Regions from separate parts of the Agarivorans aestuarii genome, predicted to be linked through region 1. Evidence: predicted binding sites of a transcription regulator. Region 1 holds the regulator's gene; the other holds the start of a gene.

Region 1 (9,345 bases):
GAGGTAGTTTTTCTGGCTCTGGAGCCGGTTCACTTAATAATGAATCAAAGTAATCACCAAGGGCCTGTTCCATTAATTTGTCACTGTTCATAATAGCCCCTGCTCATCAGTCATTTGCTGCAAGTGTGCTAATAATGTTTGGTAAGCAAAAACACCGCGACAGTTCTTAATATGATAAGAAGGCGGAGTATGACGAAGACTGGCATCGCGAAACTTAGTGTCGATGGGGATAACTGAATTCCAAATATTTTTAGGGTAGGTTTCTTGTAGTTCTTTAAGCGCTGCCAATGACGCTCTGGTGCGCTTATCATACATAGTTGGAACCACGGTATAGCGCAAGGGAGCGGGACAAGAACGCTGCATAATAGCTAAGGTTTTAACCATGCGCTCCAAACCTTTAATCGCTAAAAACTCGGTTTGCACCGGCACTAACACTCTGTCACTGGCAGCTAAAGCGTTTACCATCATTACCCCCAGCACAGGTGGGCAATCAATCAGCACATAGTCATATTTATCTTCTACGCGAGATAAAATGCGTTTGAGTATTAGGCCCATTCCTTCACGTTGACCCAACACTTTATCTAAAGTCGCTAAAGCCATACTGGCCGGGATCAGGTCTAAATTGTCAAATGCTGTGGCTTGGATACTATGAGTAACCATCGCATCATCAATTTGGCTGTTTTGATAAAGCTCGTATAGGGTGCCTTGCACACTATCAACATCAAAACCCAAATAACTGGTTAACGAAGCATGCGGATCGGTATCTAACAACAGTACGCGTTTACCCTGCTGTGCCAACAAACCGGCAAGCGAAATTACCGTAGTGGTTTTACCTACGCCGCCTTTTTGATTGGCTACTGTCCAAACTTTCACTATTCTTCCTGCCTTGTTGTAAAACGTACCCCGCCGCCTTCTAAGGGCACAGCTAACATGGTTTCACTGTCTGGTTGTTTTGTAGGTTCATCTTCCGCTTTAACCGGTATTTCAGAGCTTACTTCTACCTTTGGCTGCCATAAAGTTTTTGCTAAGGCGATGACTACTCTACGGTTTTTTCGATTACTCATACTGGTTTCATCAGGAGCAAACTCCGCATAAGCTTCTAATGCCATTCTAGCAGGTGGTACTCCCCTAGTTTGCAGCTCTCTTAAGACACGTGTTGCTCGCGCCGCAGATAACTCCCAATTGCTAGGGTAAAGCTCACTATCAATACTGTTTTCATCAGTGTAACCACGAACTCGAATATAGTTATCAATTTGACTTAACTTTTCTGCTAACACATCAATAACCTGAGTTGCAGGTTTGAGTAAGTACGCACTGCCACTAGCAAAAAACAGTCGGCTATCCAGCTCTATAGTGAGCCACTGTTCATCATAACTTATTACTATATCGTCAGTTTTTAGAAAATCTTTAAACTCTGTTGCCAGTTGTTCAGCAAGCTGAATAAATCCTTCATTGTCACCATTACTTTGATCATGGCTAGTTGCTGGAGTAACTTCGACACGTTTAAAGACTTCCCCATCTAATATAGATTGCCCACCGAATAATATGCCCGCTTCTGATGAACCTTCAGACTCGATGGCAACAATAGCTTGATTTGAGACTTTATCGGTTTCGAAAAGTGAAATAGCGTGCTGCAAACTGGCTTGTAATTCGGGATACTCATTTTCATTAGCAATGGCCATAGCGTATAAAACGACAAACAAGGCAAACATCAGCGTCATATAATCAGCATAAGACACCAACCAGCGTTCGGTACTTGCGTTACGCTTTGCCTGCGTGGCGTAGCGATGGCGCATATTAGTGAAGTTCCGTATTAAAGCTATGCAAGCGCCTTTGCACTTCCATACTACTGGCGCCGTCGGCAATAGAAACTAAGCCGGCGAGAGTCATCTCTTGGTATATTGCTCGCTCTCCTGCTAGGGCACGGAGCTTATTGGCAATCGGCAAAAATACAAAGTTGGCAAAGCCCACCCCGTAAATGGTGGCAACAAATGCCACGGCAATTCCCTGACCTAATTGCTCGGGACTAGTTAAAAAGTCCATGGCTTGAATTAGCCCTAGTACCGCCCCGAGGATACCAACGGTTGGGCAATACCCTCCCATCGCTTCAAACACCCCAGCTTGTTTTTCTAAGCGGTTTTGCTCAAGATCAATTATGTCTTCTAATGACTGTTTTAACTGTTCGGTCTCGGCTCCGTCGATCAACATTTCTAAGCCCAATACACTAAAGGCATCGGCTTGTTGTCGGTGTTTTTCTAATACTAGGTAACCATCTTTACGAACGGTGTGAGACCAACTTAAAATTAATTGAGTTTGTTTTTTTACGTCAAGCTGTTGGTTTTGCCAAACTCGTGGAATGGATTTTATCGCTTGGACAAATTGAGAAGCGGGTGTTTGTAGCATAACAGCGCCAACCGTACCGCCTATAACGATGATAAAGGCGTGCAAATTAACTAGGTCTGAAAAGCTACCACCCGCTAAAGAATGACCAAAACCAACAGCAGAGAAGGCGATAAACACGCCAGCAATGCTTAGTTTATCCATTCCCTATTTCCGCTACAATCGCCTCACAAAAGCGATCAAGAGGGAGTTGCTCAGACGCCAAACCTGCACTAGCTACCGCTTGAGGCATACCGTACACCACACAACTAGCTTCATCTTGCGCCCAAATGGTAGAACCTTGTTCTTTCAGTAAACGCGCTCCGTCTCTGCCGTCGGCGCCCATACCAGTAAGAATCATCGCCAATACGTTAGACTGGTGACTCTTCGCTAATGAAGCAAAGGTAATATCAACACAAGGTTTGTAGTTTACTTTGTCGTTACCATCTATCACACGTAAACGACCGTAAGAGCCACGGCCTTCAACCAACATTTGCTTACCACCTGGCGCCAAATATGCGCAACCAGGACGTAATTCGTCGCCATCCTCAGCTTGTTTAACATTGATTCTCGACAAGCTATTTAATCGCTGAGCAAAGGCAGCAGTAAAGGTAGCCGGCATATGCTGAATTAATAAAATAGGTTTTGAAAAACCGGCTGGTATTTGGGTAAGAATAGTTTGTAACGCAACTGGGCCACCTGTTGATGTACCAATAGCCACCAACTTATAGCGCTTACCAGAAGGCTTAAAACGCGCAGCAGTGCGCTCTTTCGGCTGGGAAGCAGAAGCACTTGTAGAAGTTTTTACTGCAGGTCTTGTAGCAGAACCAGGTCGAACAGGAGCACTTGCTGTCGGGGCGCTAACACTTCTTCGTGCGCTAACGCGGCGGCGAGCAATTGCCTTTACTCGTTGCTGAAGCAGGCTAACGGCTTCTTCTCTATCTCGAGCAATGTCTTCAAACTTTTTAGGAATGAAATCTAGAGCACCGGCTTCTAGAGCATCAAGGGTGGCCTTTGCCCCTTCATGAGTTAGCGATGAGAACATAAGCACCGGAGTGGGATTCTTCGCCATAATTTCGCGAACGGCTGTAATACCGTCCATTACCGGCATTTCGATATCCATGGTCACTACATCGGGTTTAAGACGAGCGACCATGTCGATGGCTTCACGGCCATTTTTTGCGGTATCGACCACTTCTAATGAAGGGTCTGCGTTGATGATCTCGCTTACCCGGCGACGGAAAAAGCTCGAATCATCAACTACAAGTACTTTTATTGCCATGTTAGATTCTTCTTAAAGGCTAGGCTTACATCTTACGGGCGTAGCGTTTCAACAGGCTTGGGATATCAAGAATTAAAGCAATACGGCCATCACTAGTGATTGTGGCACCAGCCATACCTGGAGTACCTTGCAATAATTGGTCTAAGGCTTTGATCACCACTTCTTCTTGGCCAATCAGGTTATCAACCACAAAACCGACTTGTTGTGGGCCAATTTGTACGATAACCACGTGCCCTTGAGAGCTGCGCTCTCCAGATTGGCCATTTCTAATCAACCAGTCTTGCAAATAAAACAGCGGAATAGCCTTGTCGCGAACAATCACGGTTTCTTGACCATCAACTACGTTAGTTTTGGTAAGGTCAAGATGGAAGATTTCATTCACGCTAGTCAGTGGTAAAGCAAAAGTCTGCTTGCCAACGTCAACCATCAAGGTTGGCAAAATAGCCAAGGTTAGCGGTACTTTAATTTGTAGTGTAGTGCCCTGCCCCAATTGTGAGTCAATATCAACTGAACCATTTAGTTGGGTAATGCTGGTTTTCACCACATCCATGCCCACACCTCGACCAGAGATGTCTGAAATCTCTGTCTTGGTAGAGAAACCAGGGGCGAAAATAAGGCTATAAGCATCTTTATCTGGCATACGCGCAGCAGCATCTGCATCAAGCACACCGCGCTCGATCGCTATAGATTTTAGCTTATCGGCATTCATACCGGCGCCATCATCCTCGATTTTAAGCAAGATGTGATCACCTTCTTGTGAGGCTGATAAGCGAATAACACCAGTACGCGGTTTACCCGAAGCAACGCGATCGTCTGGCATTTCTATACCGTGATCAACCGAGTTTCGTACTAAGTGAACCAATGGATCAGCGAGAGCTTCAACTAAGTTTTTATCTAAGTCTGTATCTTCACCCACCAACTCAAGGTTAATGTCTTTCTTCAAGCTTCGGGCTAAATCTCGAACCACTCGAGGGAAACGGCCAAACACTTTTTTGATTGGCTGCATGCGGGTTTTCATTACCGCACCTTGCAGATCCGCAGTCACCACATCCAAGTTAGCGGTGGCTTTAGACATATCTTCATCGTTGCTATTAAGGCCCAAGCTTACTAAGCGGTTTCGCACCAGTACCAGCTCACCAACCATATTCATAATATCGTCAAGCGTGCGGGTATCTACGCGAACTGTCGTTTCACCTTGAGGCACAGCTTGCTTGGCTGGCGCTTTTGCAGGCTCTTGTTTGGCAGGAGCAGCCTTAGCAGCAGGCTTGGCCGGTGCTGCTGGTTTAGCAGGCACTTTGGGGCTAGCTTCAATTTTAGCGGCAGGCTTAGGTGTTGCTTTTGCCGGTGTCACCTTCGCGTCTGGGGCTTTACCAGCACCATGTAATTGGTCTAGCAGCTTCTCAAATTCGTCGTCGCCAATTTCATCACCGTTTGAGCTAGGTTTCGCTGCTGGGGCGACTGGCGCTGCAGGTTTACTAGCACTTGGAGCTTTTGAACCATGAAGTTCATCCAACAGTTTTTCAAATTCATCATCTGAAATATCACCATCGCTAGCGGCTTTTTGCACTGGTGCTGCGGGCGCAGGTTTTGGTGCGGCGTCAGGAGAAGGAGCCGCTGAGCCATGCAGCTCATCGAGCAAACGCTCAAACTCATCATCGGAAATTTCGTCAATATTGCCGGCATCGGCACTTGGCGCTGCAGTAACAGGCTCTGGCTCTGGCTCTGGCTCTGGCTCTGGCTCTGGCTCTGCAGCCACTTCGTCGGCGGACTCTGGTTGAGACAATTGATGCAAGCTGTCAATCAACTCAGGAGACGCAGGTGTTAAAGGCTCACGCGCCTGAACTTGAGCAAACATATCATTAACAGAATCTAGCGCTTCGAGAATTACATCCATTAGCTCAGGCGATACACCTCTTCCGCCATTGCGCAGGGTATCAAAAATATTCTCCGCACCATGACAAACATCAACCAACTCGGTTAATGACAAAAAGCCTGCCCCACCCTTAACGGTATGGAAGCCACGGAATATGGCATTTAACAAGTCACTGTCATCTGGACGTTTTTCTAAATCAACCAGCTGTTCAGACAGCTGCTCAAGGATCTCCGCCGCTTCTACGAGAAAGTCTTGTAAGATGTCTTCATCTACATCAAACGACATGCGCTACTCCCTTAAAATCCTAAACTAGACAATAAGTCATCAACATCATCTTGATCGTTAACAACGTCGTCCCTTTGCTCTTTATTTAATATTGGCCCTTCGGCTTCAATAGCAGATTTAGTCACTTTATTATTTTCTACTACTTCGACGTTTTCATTTCCAAACAAGGTAAGCATTTCAACCAAGCTTTCTTCCACCTCTTGCACCAAGGTGATTACCTTACGAATCATCTGACCGGTTAAATCTTGGAAATCTTGAGCCATCAATATTTCGGTTAACATGCTACGTAGTTTATCGGCATTTGCTGAAGAACTATTAAGGAAAATATCGATTTGGTGACATAGCGCCTTAAATTGGCCGATTTCAATTCTTCGTTCCATCAAACTTTGCCATATAGGCATGATACTGTTGATTTCGTTAGTTAATTGATCGGCAATTGGAAGGCCAGACTCTACTGCGTCCATGGTTTTATTGGCTGCTTGATCGGTCATCTCTATCACATAGTTTAACCGCTCTTTAGCGTCTGGTATTTCTTGATTAGCTAACTCGTTAATTCGAATATCGAGTTTAAATTCATTTAAAGAGTCATGAAGCTGACGAGTGAGCTGCCCAACCTTATCAAATAGCAGATTAGCTTTTGGAGCACAAAGCTCACTAACAAGTTGATTCGCCTCGGCGACATTTCCTTCTTCAAGTAGCGCAACCAAAGATTTGGCGTCGGCTAATGAAATAATCGGAGTATCTGTGCTCACGCATCTTCCTTTCTTATTGTAGTCTTTCGAAAATCTTATCTAGCTTCTCTTTTAGCGTGGCTGCAGTGAAAGGTTTAACAATATATCCATTTACGCCGGCTTGAGCAGCTTCAATGATCTGTTCACGTTTTGCTTCGGCAGTTACCATTAAAACAGGTAGGTGAGACAAACTTTCGTCGGCACGAATATTTTTCAATAGATCAATGCCTTCCATTCCAGGCATGTTCCAATCAGTTACCACAAATTCGAAATCGCCGCCTTTAAGCATAGGTAATGCGGTATTTCCGTCATCGGCTTCATGAGTATTGTTGAAACCAAGATCTCTAAGTAGGTTTTTAATAATCCTTCTCATCGTTGAAAAATCATCAACAACCAGAATTTTCATATTTTTATCCAAGGTACGTCCCCCAACAGGATGTTTTACAAGCCACTAATTAGGCCAAAAATTTATGTAATATAGATATTATGCCTTAATAAACACAATTTTAGTCCATCTTTTACAAGAAATGTAAGGATGAATTTCTCTATTGTGTCCAATCTCGCATTCGAGTTTTAACTCGAGCAAGCGCTTGACTATGAATTTGACTGACTCGGGACTCGCTTACGCTCAATACTTCACCAATTTCTTTTAGGTTAAGTTCTTCATCATAATAGAGGGACAAAACCAGTGCCTCTCTCTCTGGAAGGCCTTTAATGCACTCGGCAAGAGATTGCTGAAAGCGTTGGTTAGCAAAACCTTCAAAGGGTCGGTTTAGCTCTCGGCTTTCTTCACTTGATATAACGTCTTCACTGACACCTAGGTCGTCGATACCTAAAATGCGTCCGCAATTTACATCAGACAACATTGAATGGTATTCGCTCAGGCTTACCCCAAGCTTTGCTGCAACCTCGGCGTCTTTTGCGTCACCGTTTTTTTCTTTCTCAACCTCAGCGATTGCGTCACTGATGGCGCGGCTGTTTTTGTGCACCGAACGCGGCACCCAATCGCCTCGACGAATTTCGTCAAGCATAGAGCCACGAATGCGAATGCCGGCGTAGGTTTCGAAGCTGGCGCCTTTTGAACCATCAAAGTTACGCGCGGCTTCGATTAAGCCAATCATTCCTGATTGGATCAAGTCATCAACAATCACGCTAGCCGGAAGCCTAGCCATTAGGTGATGGGCTATCCGTTTGACCAAGTTTGCATGGCGCTCCACCAAAACATTAGTGTCATTAGCGCTGGCATAAGCGGCAACTTTATTCACTAAGCTGTTCTCTATTTTTACGTTGTCCAAATTCGAGAAGGTTCTCGATGAAAAATTCTAAATGTCCACCTGCTTGTTCAGGAATAGGCCAAGTAGAACCCTTGCTTGCTAACGAGCGAAACGCCAAAGATGCAGGAGACTTTGGATAGGCCTCTACCACTACTCGCTGCTTTCTCACGGCTAAGCGCACGTTATTGTCATAAGGAATACAAGATACTAGTTCGAGTGTAGCATCCAAGAAACGATCGGTTACTCGCGTAAGCTTAGCAAACAGCTCTTGGCCTTCGCGTAAACTTCGCACCATGTTTGCTACCACTTTAAATTTGTATACACCGTGCTGGTTTGAAAGCAGCTTTATTAGCGCATAAGCATCGGTAATAGAGGTTGGCTCATCACACACCACCACTAGAATGTCTTGAGAGGCTTTGGCAAAGCTTAACACCATGTCGGAGATACCCGCTGCGGTGTCAACCAGCAATACATCAATGGGTGTTTTCATGCTGCTAAAAGCACGAATAAGCCCAGCGTGTTCCGCAGGACTGAGCTCCACCATTGATTGAGTACCAGAAGTAGCCGGCGCGATTAAAATCCCATTAGGCCCTTTAACTAATACTTCATCTAAGGTGCACTCGCCGGACAAAACATGAGATAAGTTTTTGGTCACACGTAAACCAAGCAGCACATCTACATTTGCTAGGCCTAAGTCGGCATCTAGCACCATTACGCGCTTACCTTGCGCAGCCATGGCTATGCCCATGTTAAGAGTAACGTTAGTTTTACCTACGCCCCCTTTGCCGCCCGTTACAGCGATGACTTTTACATTGTTTTTTTGTTGCATCATTCTTAAGCCGCTAGCTTGGTCAAATTCATTGTCTTTAGAATACATCTGAAACCTTTTGTTGTTCGGTTTCACTAAACCAGAAATGTTGCTGGCTTTGCTTATCGATAACCGATAATGCTTGTTCAATTAGTTGGGTAGGCGCAGCTACCGCAATATCTTCAGGCACTTGTTGGCCGTGAGTAACGTAACTTATTGGTAAGGCATGGCGCAAGGTTACATTTAACACTTCGCCTAATGCCAAGCTTTCATCTAATTTGGTAAGTATGGTACCAGCTAAAGGAATTCGCTGAAATTGGTTCACAGTTTCTTCAATTACCCGACGCTGCGCATTGGCCGACATTACCAAGTAGTTGCGAATATTCACCCGGCTGTTTTTTACTAACTTATCTAATTGCTCGTGTAAGCGAAGATCACGTTGGCTCATGCCTGCGGTATCAATAAGCACTAATTTTTTGTCTTTAAACTGATAAAGCAACTGTGAAAGCTCTTCTTCATCGTTGGCGACTCGAACTGCACAGCCCATGATTTTGCCATAAGTGGCAAGTTGCTCATGGGCGCCAATACGGTAGGTGTCGGTAGTAATCATCGCCACACTTTCGGCGCCATGGCGCATCGCAAACTGTGCGGCTAACTTAGCAATGGTGGTAGTTTTGCCTACGCCTGTTGGGCCAAGCAAGGCAATTGCTCCA
Region 2 (9,345 bases), 1.5 Mb from region 1:
GATGAGCATCCTAAAGTCGCTAAGGTTTATTACCCGGGCTTGGTATCGCATCCTCAGCACCAACGAGCCAGTGAACTGTTTAAGCGCCATGGCGCTTTGGTGAGCTTTGATTTAGTGGATGGCATCAACTGCACAGAGTTCTTGGATAAAACCAATGTCGTGATTAACGCCACCCATTTAGGGGACAATCGCACCTTAGCTTTACCTGTAGCCCAAACTATTTACTTTGAAATGGGCATAGAGGCCCGTCAAGCCTCGGGAATTAGTGAAACAATGATCCGCTGCTCAATTGGTATTGAAGATACTGAAGACTTGCTCAGCGACTTTGAGCAAGCATTAGCTCGTTCCTAGTAAAGAAAATAGATATAAAAAAGCCTTGGTCATGCCAAGGCTTTATACACTTACCTAAAATATCCGATAGGCTTACTTACTATCTACCGACAGTAGTTCCACTTCAAAGATTAGGGCAGAGCCGGCAGGAATTGATGCCACACTCCGATCGCCGTAAGCTAATTGACTCGGGATAAAGAAACGGAATTTCTCGCCCACACTCATATATTGTAAGCCTTCGGTCCAGCCTGCGATAACTTGCCCTAGTGGGAATTGAGCTGGGCGTTGACGTTCTACCGAACTATCAAACACTAAGCCGCTTAACAAAGTTCCATGGTAATGAACGGTTACTGTGCTGTTTGCTGAAGGTTTCTCAGCGCCTTCTACAACATCTTCCAATATTAGGTACTGCAAACCAGATTCTGTGGTTATCACACCGTCTTTTTGAGCGTTTTCGGCGAGAAAGTCGTGGCCTAACTGACGGTTTTGCTTAACCGCTTTGGCGTTATTATTGGCGCGAAGAATAAATAAAATCACAAAAATAGCGAGTAGAGCGAGAACCACAAATTTCAAAGTCGATTCCTTACTAGGATGTTGAGTAAAAGATAAATGTTAATCTAACTTTACGAAAGTGCTAGTTAAAAAGCACTGCTTATCTAAGAAAACTAGCCTGAATAGCGCTAGCGGGTCATTTTCTTTACAAATACCACAACAAATAGCGCAATAATAAAACTACCGCTAAAGGCCTCAATGGCAGCAAACATGCGGGAAAGCCCAACAGGAGTGAAGTCGCCATAACCAAGCGTAGTAAATGTGACCACGCTGTAATATAGGCATTCAAAAAACGCCACCACATTCTGCCCAAGGCTTTGGTTAACACTAAGCGAAACAATATTGCCGTTGAAGTGAATACCGGTAAACGAGTAGATAATTGCGCAGCTTAAAATGATTAGCATTGAGGTGTATACCACGCGAATGGGCAGTTCTCCGTAGCCGCATACCAAATCAACCAACTTGGATATTCCGCGTCGATAAGAGAATTTGGGCATTTGATAACGTCGCATAGTGAGCTCTTTACGCAAAAACACGCCTGCTGTGGTAAACAAGCCTTCCGACTCCGCTGTTTTGCGTAAACAGCGATATACTTCTTCGGCTTGTTGGTAGTAATCGGCCATAGCTTCTTTATCTTGTTGCTGCTCGGCGGCACTACCTAATTGCTCTTGAAGCACTTTTTCGCCAACGCAAAGGCTATCACATTTACATTGGTCCATTTTGGCACCGAGCAGGTTGGTCTTTGTTAGGTCGGCGTGATTTAGGTTAGCCCCCCGTAAATCGGCTTTCATTAAGCTACCGTTTTGCAGGTTGATATTAAAAAGATGGGCCCCTCTTAGGTCACTTCGGTAGAGATCCGCACCAGAGAAATCGTAACCCTGTTTGCTGTTGTAACGCACTAAATCAATACCTTCAAGTTTGGCTTTTTTTAGGCTGATTCCTCGAAGCATACCGCCGTTTTTAGCATGGTTTTCTAGCTTCTCTTTGATCTCTTCGCCACACTTGTCCTCGTCTGGGTCATGCCAAAAACACAAACCGCTTTCTAAAGCTGGTTCCTTGCAGCTGGCGCCAGAACTATCTTGATACAGACATTGACCGCATTTCACCATATTTAACTAACACTCCAGCTATTAATCAAAAGTTTGATTATTAGCCAGTTTCATTCACTGGCTTTAAGCTAAGTGTATTTCAAATGGAAGATTTTGCGAGCGGCCTTAAAAGGTGGGCTTAACAGATCTTAGCCGCTACTTTTTTTTGCTGCTACCTAGTTGCTGAAACTCACTTTTTAAAGTGGAGTAACGTTCGGCGTGGTTGTCGTTTAATTTAAGACCATCGAGCAACTTAATGGTTATTTTACAGTCAGTTAAAAGTTGCCCGCTAAGCCCTTTTTCCGACTGATTAAGTTGTTTTAGAATCGCTTGGATTTTGTTTAGAATTGCGCCGGTGTTACCGGGGGCAACTTGTAAGGCTTTGTCGAAATAGTTAGTGGCTTCGTGAAAACGGTTTTCTTCGTAGGCTTCAATACCCATTTTGTTGTATTCACGAAATTGGCCGAGCTTTAGTTCAAAATCTTCGGCTTTTAATACCTTGTGCGCCGAGGATAGCGACATAGGGTCAATGTTATCGCGCTTTTCTAATTCTTCGGCAAAGGGCATTGCATATTCAAACTCACCTACAGAGTTTAGGGTTAAGAAGGTGTCAGGCAATAGTTCACCACTTACTTTGCTTGGCGCATCTAATAGACCGTCGTGGCTATCAAACAACAATCGCTTGGCTTTGTTTAATTCGCCTTTGGTGGCGTGCACTCGAGCCTGGCTTATCCCTTCAAAGGCATCAAAATTAAAGTCTTCGTCTTTGCCTTCTTCACGTCTAGCATGAAACAACACCGAGTTAACCTCTTGCAGTAGGCGATTTTTTCGATACAAATCATCTTCACTTTGTGCTTCGTCGATTAGGCTGCGCACATAATTGCATAGATGTTGGGGGCCGCGATGGATAGAGCGCCTAGCAAGCTGCAAGATGGTTGAAAAGGTTTCTTTGGCTAGAGTTAAATCACCAGCCTCCATGGCCAACTCGGCAAGTAACTGTTGTCGCTCGATACTGTTTACTGCCAGCTTAGAGGCTTTTAAGACGGTTTCTAAGGCTTTATCTAGGTCGCCTTCGGCTCGGTAAGCGCGTGCTAACCAGTCGTAGCCAGTGAGCAGCAATGGGCTCTCGGCGATAGAACGAGTAAGGGTTTCAATGGCGCTTTTATTGTCTTTAAGCAAAAGATGAACACGACCTAAGGTGGCTTTCGCCCAAGTTTGTTTTCGTTCTTCTAATATGGCTTCTAATGCTTCTTTGGCGGCTTGGTATTCACCTAAGGCTATTTGCGCTTCAACACGTAGATTTCGACAATAATTGCTGTAGCGGCTTTCAGCTTCAATTTGCTTATCACAGAGTTCAATAACTTGCTGATACTGTTTTTTGGCTAATGCTTGGTAAACGTCACGCAGGCTTTGTCGCTTAAGATTGGCACGGGCCAAGCGGTTGTGTAGTTGAAATTGGGAAAAGGGCTTGGTAATAAACTCATCGGGTTCCATTTCTAGAGCACTAAGCACCATGCTTTTGTTATTGTCACCACTAATGATAAAGAATAGGGCGTCTACTTCTAACAATTCGCTAACACGTAGCTCTTCTAATAGTTGGCCGCCATTTTTGCCAGTGCCTAAATTATAATCCACTAGAAGGATATCAAATTTACGCTTTCGGCACGCTCTTACAGCTGCTTCACCAGTATTTGCAAAATAAACGTCGGTCGCACCAAAGTTTTGCAACATCGCCTTAAGCATAACCTGAAAGGCTCGTTGGTCATCAACGATGAGTATTTGCTTGTCGCTGTAATTATATTGCGTTGCCATTACTGAGTGTTCTAATCCTTTTGGCTTATCCTAGCATAAGTTACTAAGCGATAAAGTAGTGTAAGTATAGACAGTTAGCACCTTAGTAGTATCTGCTATTAAACCTTGCAAAAACAGCCAAGCTTGATTTAATATTGAGGTGTTGGTGAGTCTTTTGGTCTCATCAGCGCTGAGTCAAAGCCAAACTTGGAGTGATCCAAGGTCGGAAAGTTACAGGTCTTTAGGGCAACCTTAAGATGGCTGGACCGCCTTAGTTGAGTGGTTAGATTTGCACAATGTATATCTTTCTACTTAGTAAGTTAGTCTATTTACCGTTTATTACTTTCCGTATTTGGTTGGAACGCCAAGCTAAAATTAGCTTGGCGTATTTGTTTCTGCCGCCTCGCCTTGTTATGCATTTGTTTCCAAACGCTGTCGCTTCTAAGATGTTTTGAGCTGTTCTGTTCTTTATTGCTTATCACTTAACTAAATACTTTGCTGTGCGTCGATTAATAGCATTAAGCCAAATTTTAGGTATAAAAAAAGACATCCGAAGATGTCTTTTTTTATCAATATGGTGGAGGGAGGTGGATTCGAACCACCGAAGCTTTCGCGACAGATTTACAATCTGTTCCCTTTGGCCACTCGGGAACCCCTCCTGCTTGTGGAGCGGCATATTACCAGAACTTGGTGAGCTGTAAAGCAAAAAAAACGACATTTTGATTGGCTGATTACTGTTTGCTTATTATCTGTGCATTTAGCCGATATTTGTTAAAGTTTTAGCCAGCTTTTCCGATAGCTATAAAGGTAATGGAGGAGCGATATGTTAGTTGAGCAAATTAGACAAAGTAGCTTATGTGATGAACTGCAGTTGGGCGATACGCTTAACCAAAGTGCCTTGCATGGTGATCAAGCTCGCTTTCATCTTTTACTCAGTATGCTTAGTCAAAACGTGTGTGACCAAGCTCAGTTTTCAATGCAAAAGCAAAACTATGAGCAAGTTCAGCAAGATTTACGTGATAAGTTTCAACTGGCTCAAGCTCGTGCTCTTAAAGCGCTAGATGATGAGTTTCCAGTGCAAGCCAATTGGAGCAAGCACCTGCAAGCTGGAGAGCCTTCGCGAATTCGCTTAGAGCAAGCGCTTGGCGGTTATGCAGCGTGTGCAGAAGACAGTGTTGACGGTTTACCTCACGAGGTAATGAACAACGTGGATTTGTTAAGCCGGATAAAGCACCAAGTGGCTAAGCCTGATCCGCAGCAAGAAATAGATAAAGAAGTGAAGGGGAGTGACATGTACAACTTACTAAGTGGCTTCGATTACTCAAAGCCACTTAGCGTTAAGTACTTTAATTAACGAAACACCACGGTACGGTTTCCGTATACAAACACCTTTTCATCCAGTACTTGTTGCAGTGCTTTACTCAACACCGCTTTTTCTACATCTCGGCCAGCTTTGGCCATTTCTTCGGCGCTGTAAGTATGATCAACATGAATAACGTGTTGTTCTACAATTGGCCCTTCGTCCAAATCATTGTTTACAAAGTGAGCTGTGGCACCAATGATTTTTACGCCTCGGTCGTAAGCTTGTTTATAAGGTTTAGCACCAATAAACGCAGGCAAAAATGAGTGGTGAATGTTTAAGATTTTGTTGTTGAAGGCTTCTACAAAAGCTGGCGTTAGAATACGCATGTACTTGGCGAGTACTACGTAGTCTGGTTGGTACTGTTGCACTACCTCAATAACTTGTTGCTCATGCTCTTCACGGCTTAAATCTACATGGCTAATATGATGGAAAGGAATATCAAACTTTTCCGTCAAGTTGCGCAGGCTATCGTAGTTACCCACTACAGCGGCAATTTCTACATCCATATCACCGTAAACGGCCTTCATTAGTAGATCGCCCAAACAGTGAGCTTCTTTAGTTACCATGATAACGATGCGTTTGCGCCCAGCACTTTCTAAACGGCGAGTACTGCCAGAGGGCAGAGCACCATCTAAATCGGCGAGTAAGGTTTGGTCGTTAAAGTAGCCTTCTAATACCGTACGCATAAAAAAGCGATTGGCATCGTTGTCCACAAACTCGTTGTTTTTGATAATGTTAAGCTGGTGCTTAGCACATATGTTGGTAATGCTTGAGATTAAACCTTTTGCGTCTGGGCATTCGGTTAATAGAATTTTTCTTTCCATTGTGTTTTCGATTTATTCAGTTTTAAAGTTAAGATTTATTACAGCACTGTTTAAACTTTTTGCCGCTTCCGCAGGGGCAAGCTGAATTACGCGCCAAGGCTTTTGGGGCGAATTCTCCATCAGTATAAAACCAACGCTCTTTAACCTTCTTAAAGTTAGAGCGCTCGTGCAAAATTTGTCGTTGACCCTGTTCGCGATAATGGGCTTTAAACTCCACTATGCCTGCCTGGCCATCTTTAAAGTCACAGCTAAAGGTAATTTGTAGCTTTTCCCATTGCCCTAAATCTTCTTTAGTTGAAGGTTGTGGGGCGTTGCCCTGTCGATAGTCTGGATGGTGCGTCTGCCATAAATAATTGGCATCTCCCAGCGTAAACGCGGTGTAGCGAGAACGCATTAACTGCTCACAACTTGTCGCTAAGCAATCACCGTTGATGATGGGCTGACAGCACTGAAGAAAATCGTTGCCGCTACCGCAGGGGCAAACTAACACAGGGAAACCTCAAATTTGACTAAGGGCGAAGTGTAACAAGAAGCTGCCGATAAGGCAGCTGAAACTTGGTGATAGTTTGGCCAAATTGGCCTTATTAATCAGGATTTAACATGTGTTTAACCATAAATGTGGTTAGTTGAGGATCAAACTGTGGGTTATTGGCTAAATCAAGCTTAGCCAAACTTCCTTGCTGGTCACTTTGTTCACTTAAATATACGGCTAAGGCCACAATACGCGCGTAGATATGAATGGCTTCACCACTTAGGCCTAAGGGGCGGCCACTGCCATCCCAGTTTTCCTGGCTTTGATTAGCTACGGTGAGTGCTGCGTCTATTTGCTGCTGCACTGCGGGATCTTTAAGTGCCTCTGGTAGCTCGCAATGTTCGGCAATGCGCTGCCAACTCCCTTGGCTTAACATATTGCAGCTAAGCAGTACGTCGGGTAAGCCGTGGTTAGCCAAGTCATAGAAGCTAGCGGCTTGGTTTAATACTTCACATTGCTGGTCGCTTAGCGAATAAGCCGCAGCAAGTTTAGAGCAATAGCGCTCAACAGTGCTAAGCTGCTCGGTATTATATTGTTTGGTTTGAATGGCTTGATGAATTAACTCCACTAGGCGCAGTTGACCGTGAGCCAGTTGTTTTTGTAGGTGTTGGTTTTCTAGACGCACAGCCGTACTTTGGATCAAATAGCTAAGTGGCTCCAGCTGCAATTGCTGAGTATCGCTCCATCCTTCTAAGTAGAACATCAAGGGTTCGCTATCGGTATTCTGCAAATAAAATACCGCGTTGTTCTCGCCAAAACTATGCTGTTGGTTTTGCTGAGCTTGGTTGAGTAATGACTGAACTCGGCTTGGTAACTCATGCAAGCTGCGAACTTCTTCCAAATAGGCCAGCTTTCCTTCGATGTGCAGAACTTTAAGCTTGGAGCGGTAAACACTCAAGGCCAAGCCACTAAGTGTAAGCTTGGCCTCTTGCTGGGTTAATAAGTCAAGCAGTTCATGAAACACTCCTGCGGCCAAGTTTTGTTCGTTTTTGCAGTTTTCAATATGGCTGGAGGAATTGATAACTGCACGCAGGTTATTACGTTGTGAATGCAGATCGGTAATTTCTTGGTAGGCACGAAGGGAGGCGCACATTAAGGTGTCTAGGTTTACATCGCTTAACTCGGTTTTGTTTTTATAGTCGCTTACATCATAGCGTCGAATCACTTCTCTAATGGGCGCTAAGCCTGGTTGGCCAGTGCGCAAAATTAGTCTTATTTTGTGGTTGTTAAGGCGTTGGCGGATATCATCGATAAGCAGTAAACCAGCGTCATCACTTTCCATAACAACATCTACTAAGGCAATCGCAACATCGCCGTGTTCACTGAGTAATTGATAAGCCTCGGCAGCGTTATAGGCGTCAATAAAGCTGAGTTTTCGATCTTGATAAGAAAAGTTGTTTAACACTAATTTTGTGACCGTATGCATTTCGCTGTCGTCATCAACAATTAGCACCTTCCAGGGAGCTGGCTCTAGGGTTTCGGTAGCGGTATCGTCTTCTTCATCAAACAGGAATAGTTCAGCACTATCATCCATTGCTACTGTCCTCACTCGTTATAAGGCCTTTATCATCAGTATAGGAAATTACTAGCGATTCTTAGGATATTTTTCTTAAAACTGGATATTAAACACGCTAAGCTTAAGCAATTGCACTTATGTTGCTAGGAAATTGATTTTGCATAATAAATTCGTCATTGAAGCGCTAGACCAAGGCTTAGCTGAAGCCTTAATCAATAAGATTGATTTAAAAACTAAGCCACAGGGTTCTCTTGGCCAACTGGAAAGTTTGGCCTGCCAAATAGGGCAAATTCAACAGACCTTAGAACCTGAAATTCGCCAGCCTAAAATGATTGTATTTGCCGCGGACCATGGTATTGCGCTTGAGGGTGTGAGCGCCTTCCCACAAGAAGTGACTGCTCAAATGGTACAAAACTTTGTTAATGGTGGAGCCGCCGTTAATGTATTTTGCCGTCAACATGGTTTGGAATTCGAGATCGTTGATGTTGGCGTAGGCCAGCTTTTGTCTGAGCAAGGGGTACAATTGTGCAAGGTAGCAAACGGCACCAAGAGTTTTTTGAATGCCGATGCAATGAGCAAAGAGCAATGCCTTCAAGCAATCGACGTTGGCGCTGAGCGGGTTGCCCAAGCTGCACGTGAAGGTTCGAATTTGTTGGCTTTTGGCGAGATGGGTATTGCTAACACCGCTAGTGCAGCTGCCATTATGGCGGGCTGCTTGAGTCTGGATGTTAGCGACTGTGTTGGCCGAGGAACAGGTCTAGACGACCAAGGCTTACAGCATAAAACGGCAGTATTACAACAAGCCATGCAATATCATCAAGGCGAATACAGCGCACAGCAATGGCTAGCCAAAGTAGGCGGATTTGAAATTGCAGCCATGGTGGGAGCGATGCTGGAAGCAGCACATCGGCGCATCGCTATTTTGGTAGATGGCTTTATCTGCTCGGCAGCTGCCCTGGTAGCGAGTCAAATAAATCCGCTGGTAAAGCAATACATGATTTTTTGTCATCAAGGCGCAGAGCATGCTCACCAACGTTTACTCGAAGCGTTAGAGGCCAAGCCTTTGTTGGATTTAGCACTGCGCTTGGGTGAGGGAAGTGGTGCTGTCCTGGCATACCCGCTGGTGGAGTCTGCTATGGTGTTCTTAAAAGAAATGGCCTCGTTCGACTCAGCTGGGGTGAGTCGTGAGCGTGATTAATCGCGCCAAACATGAGCTAAACCTAGTGTTTAATGCACTCAGTTTCTTTAGCCGGATCCCGGTTCCGAGAAACGTAAGTTACAGCGGCCAAAGCCTCAGCCAATGTGTGGCGTATTTCCCCTTGGTTGGCTGGATTGTTGGTTTAGTGAGT

What was found. The regulator FliA, encoded in region 1, starts transcription of late flagellar genes. The targets are predictions, from matches to a motif close to CTAAAGNTNNNNNNNNNNNNGCCGATA.
Region 2: a site for FliA is predicted at 4,533-4,559, ahead of K5609_RS06775 (VC2046/SO_2500 family protein). Genes of this name have one in related genera too.

Annotation. Positions count from the first base shown of each region.
Region 1 is NZ_AP023033.1:2,906,879-2,916,223, forward strand. It holds gene K5609_RS13515 (chemotaxis protein CheW) at 1-91, opposite strand, end outside; gene K5609_RS13520 (ParA family protein) at 88-873, opposite strand; gene K5609_RS13525 (flagellar motor protein MotB) at 873-1,796, opposite strand; gene K5609_RS13530 (flagellar motor protein) at 1,798-2,544, opposite strand; gene K5609_RS13535 (protein-glutamate methylesterase/protein-glutamine glutaminase) at 2,537-3,661, opposite strand; gene K5609_RS13540 (chemotaxis protein CheA) at 3,687-5,819, opposite strand; gene K5609_RS13545 (protein phosphatase CheZ) at 5,831-6,571, opposite strand; gene cheY (chemotaxis response regulator CheY) at 6,585-6,968, opposite strand; gene K5609_RS13555 (RNA polymerase sigma factor FliA) at 7,096-7,815, opposite strand; gene K5609_RS13560 (MinD/ParA family protein) at 7,808-8,701, opposite strand; gene flhF (flagellar biosynthesis GTPase FlhF) at 8,691-9,345, opposite strand, start outside.
Region 2 is NZ_AP023033.1:1,444,524-1,453,868, forward strand. It holds gene K5609_RS06750 (cystathionine gamma-synthase family protein) at 1-351, shown strand, start outside; gene bamJ (BamJ family beta-barrel-assembly machinery protein) at 424-903, opposite strand; gene K5609_RS06760 (pentapeptide repeat-containing protein) at 1,011-1,991, opposite strand; gene K5609_RS06765 (response regulator) at 2,127-3,782, opposite strand; cyclic di-GMP riboswitch class I at 3,952-4,035, shown strand; tRNA gene K5609_RS06770 (tRNA-Tyr) at 4,337-4,420, opposite strand; gene K5609_RS06775 (VC2046/SO_2500 family protein) at 4,585-5,115, shown strand; gene purU (formyltetrahydrofolate deformylase) at 5,112-5,948, opposite strand; gene K5609_RS06785 (YchJ family protein) at 5,977-6,438, opposite strand; gene K5609_RS06790 (DUF3369 domain-containing protein) at 6,533-8,014, opposite strand; gene cobT (nicotinate-nucleotide--dimethylbenzimidazole phosphoribosyltransferase) at 8,154-9,194, shown strand; gene K5609_RS06800 (adenosylcobinamide-GDP ribazoletransferase) at 9,181-9,345, shown strand, end outside.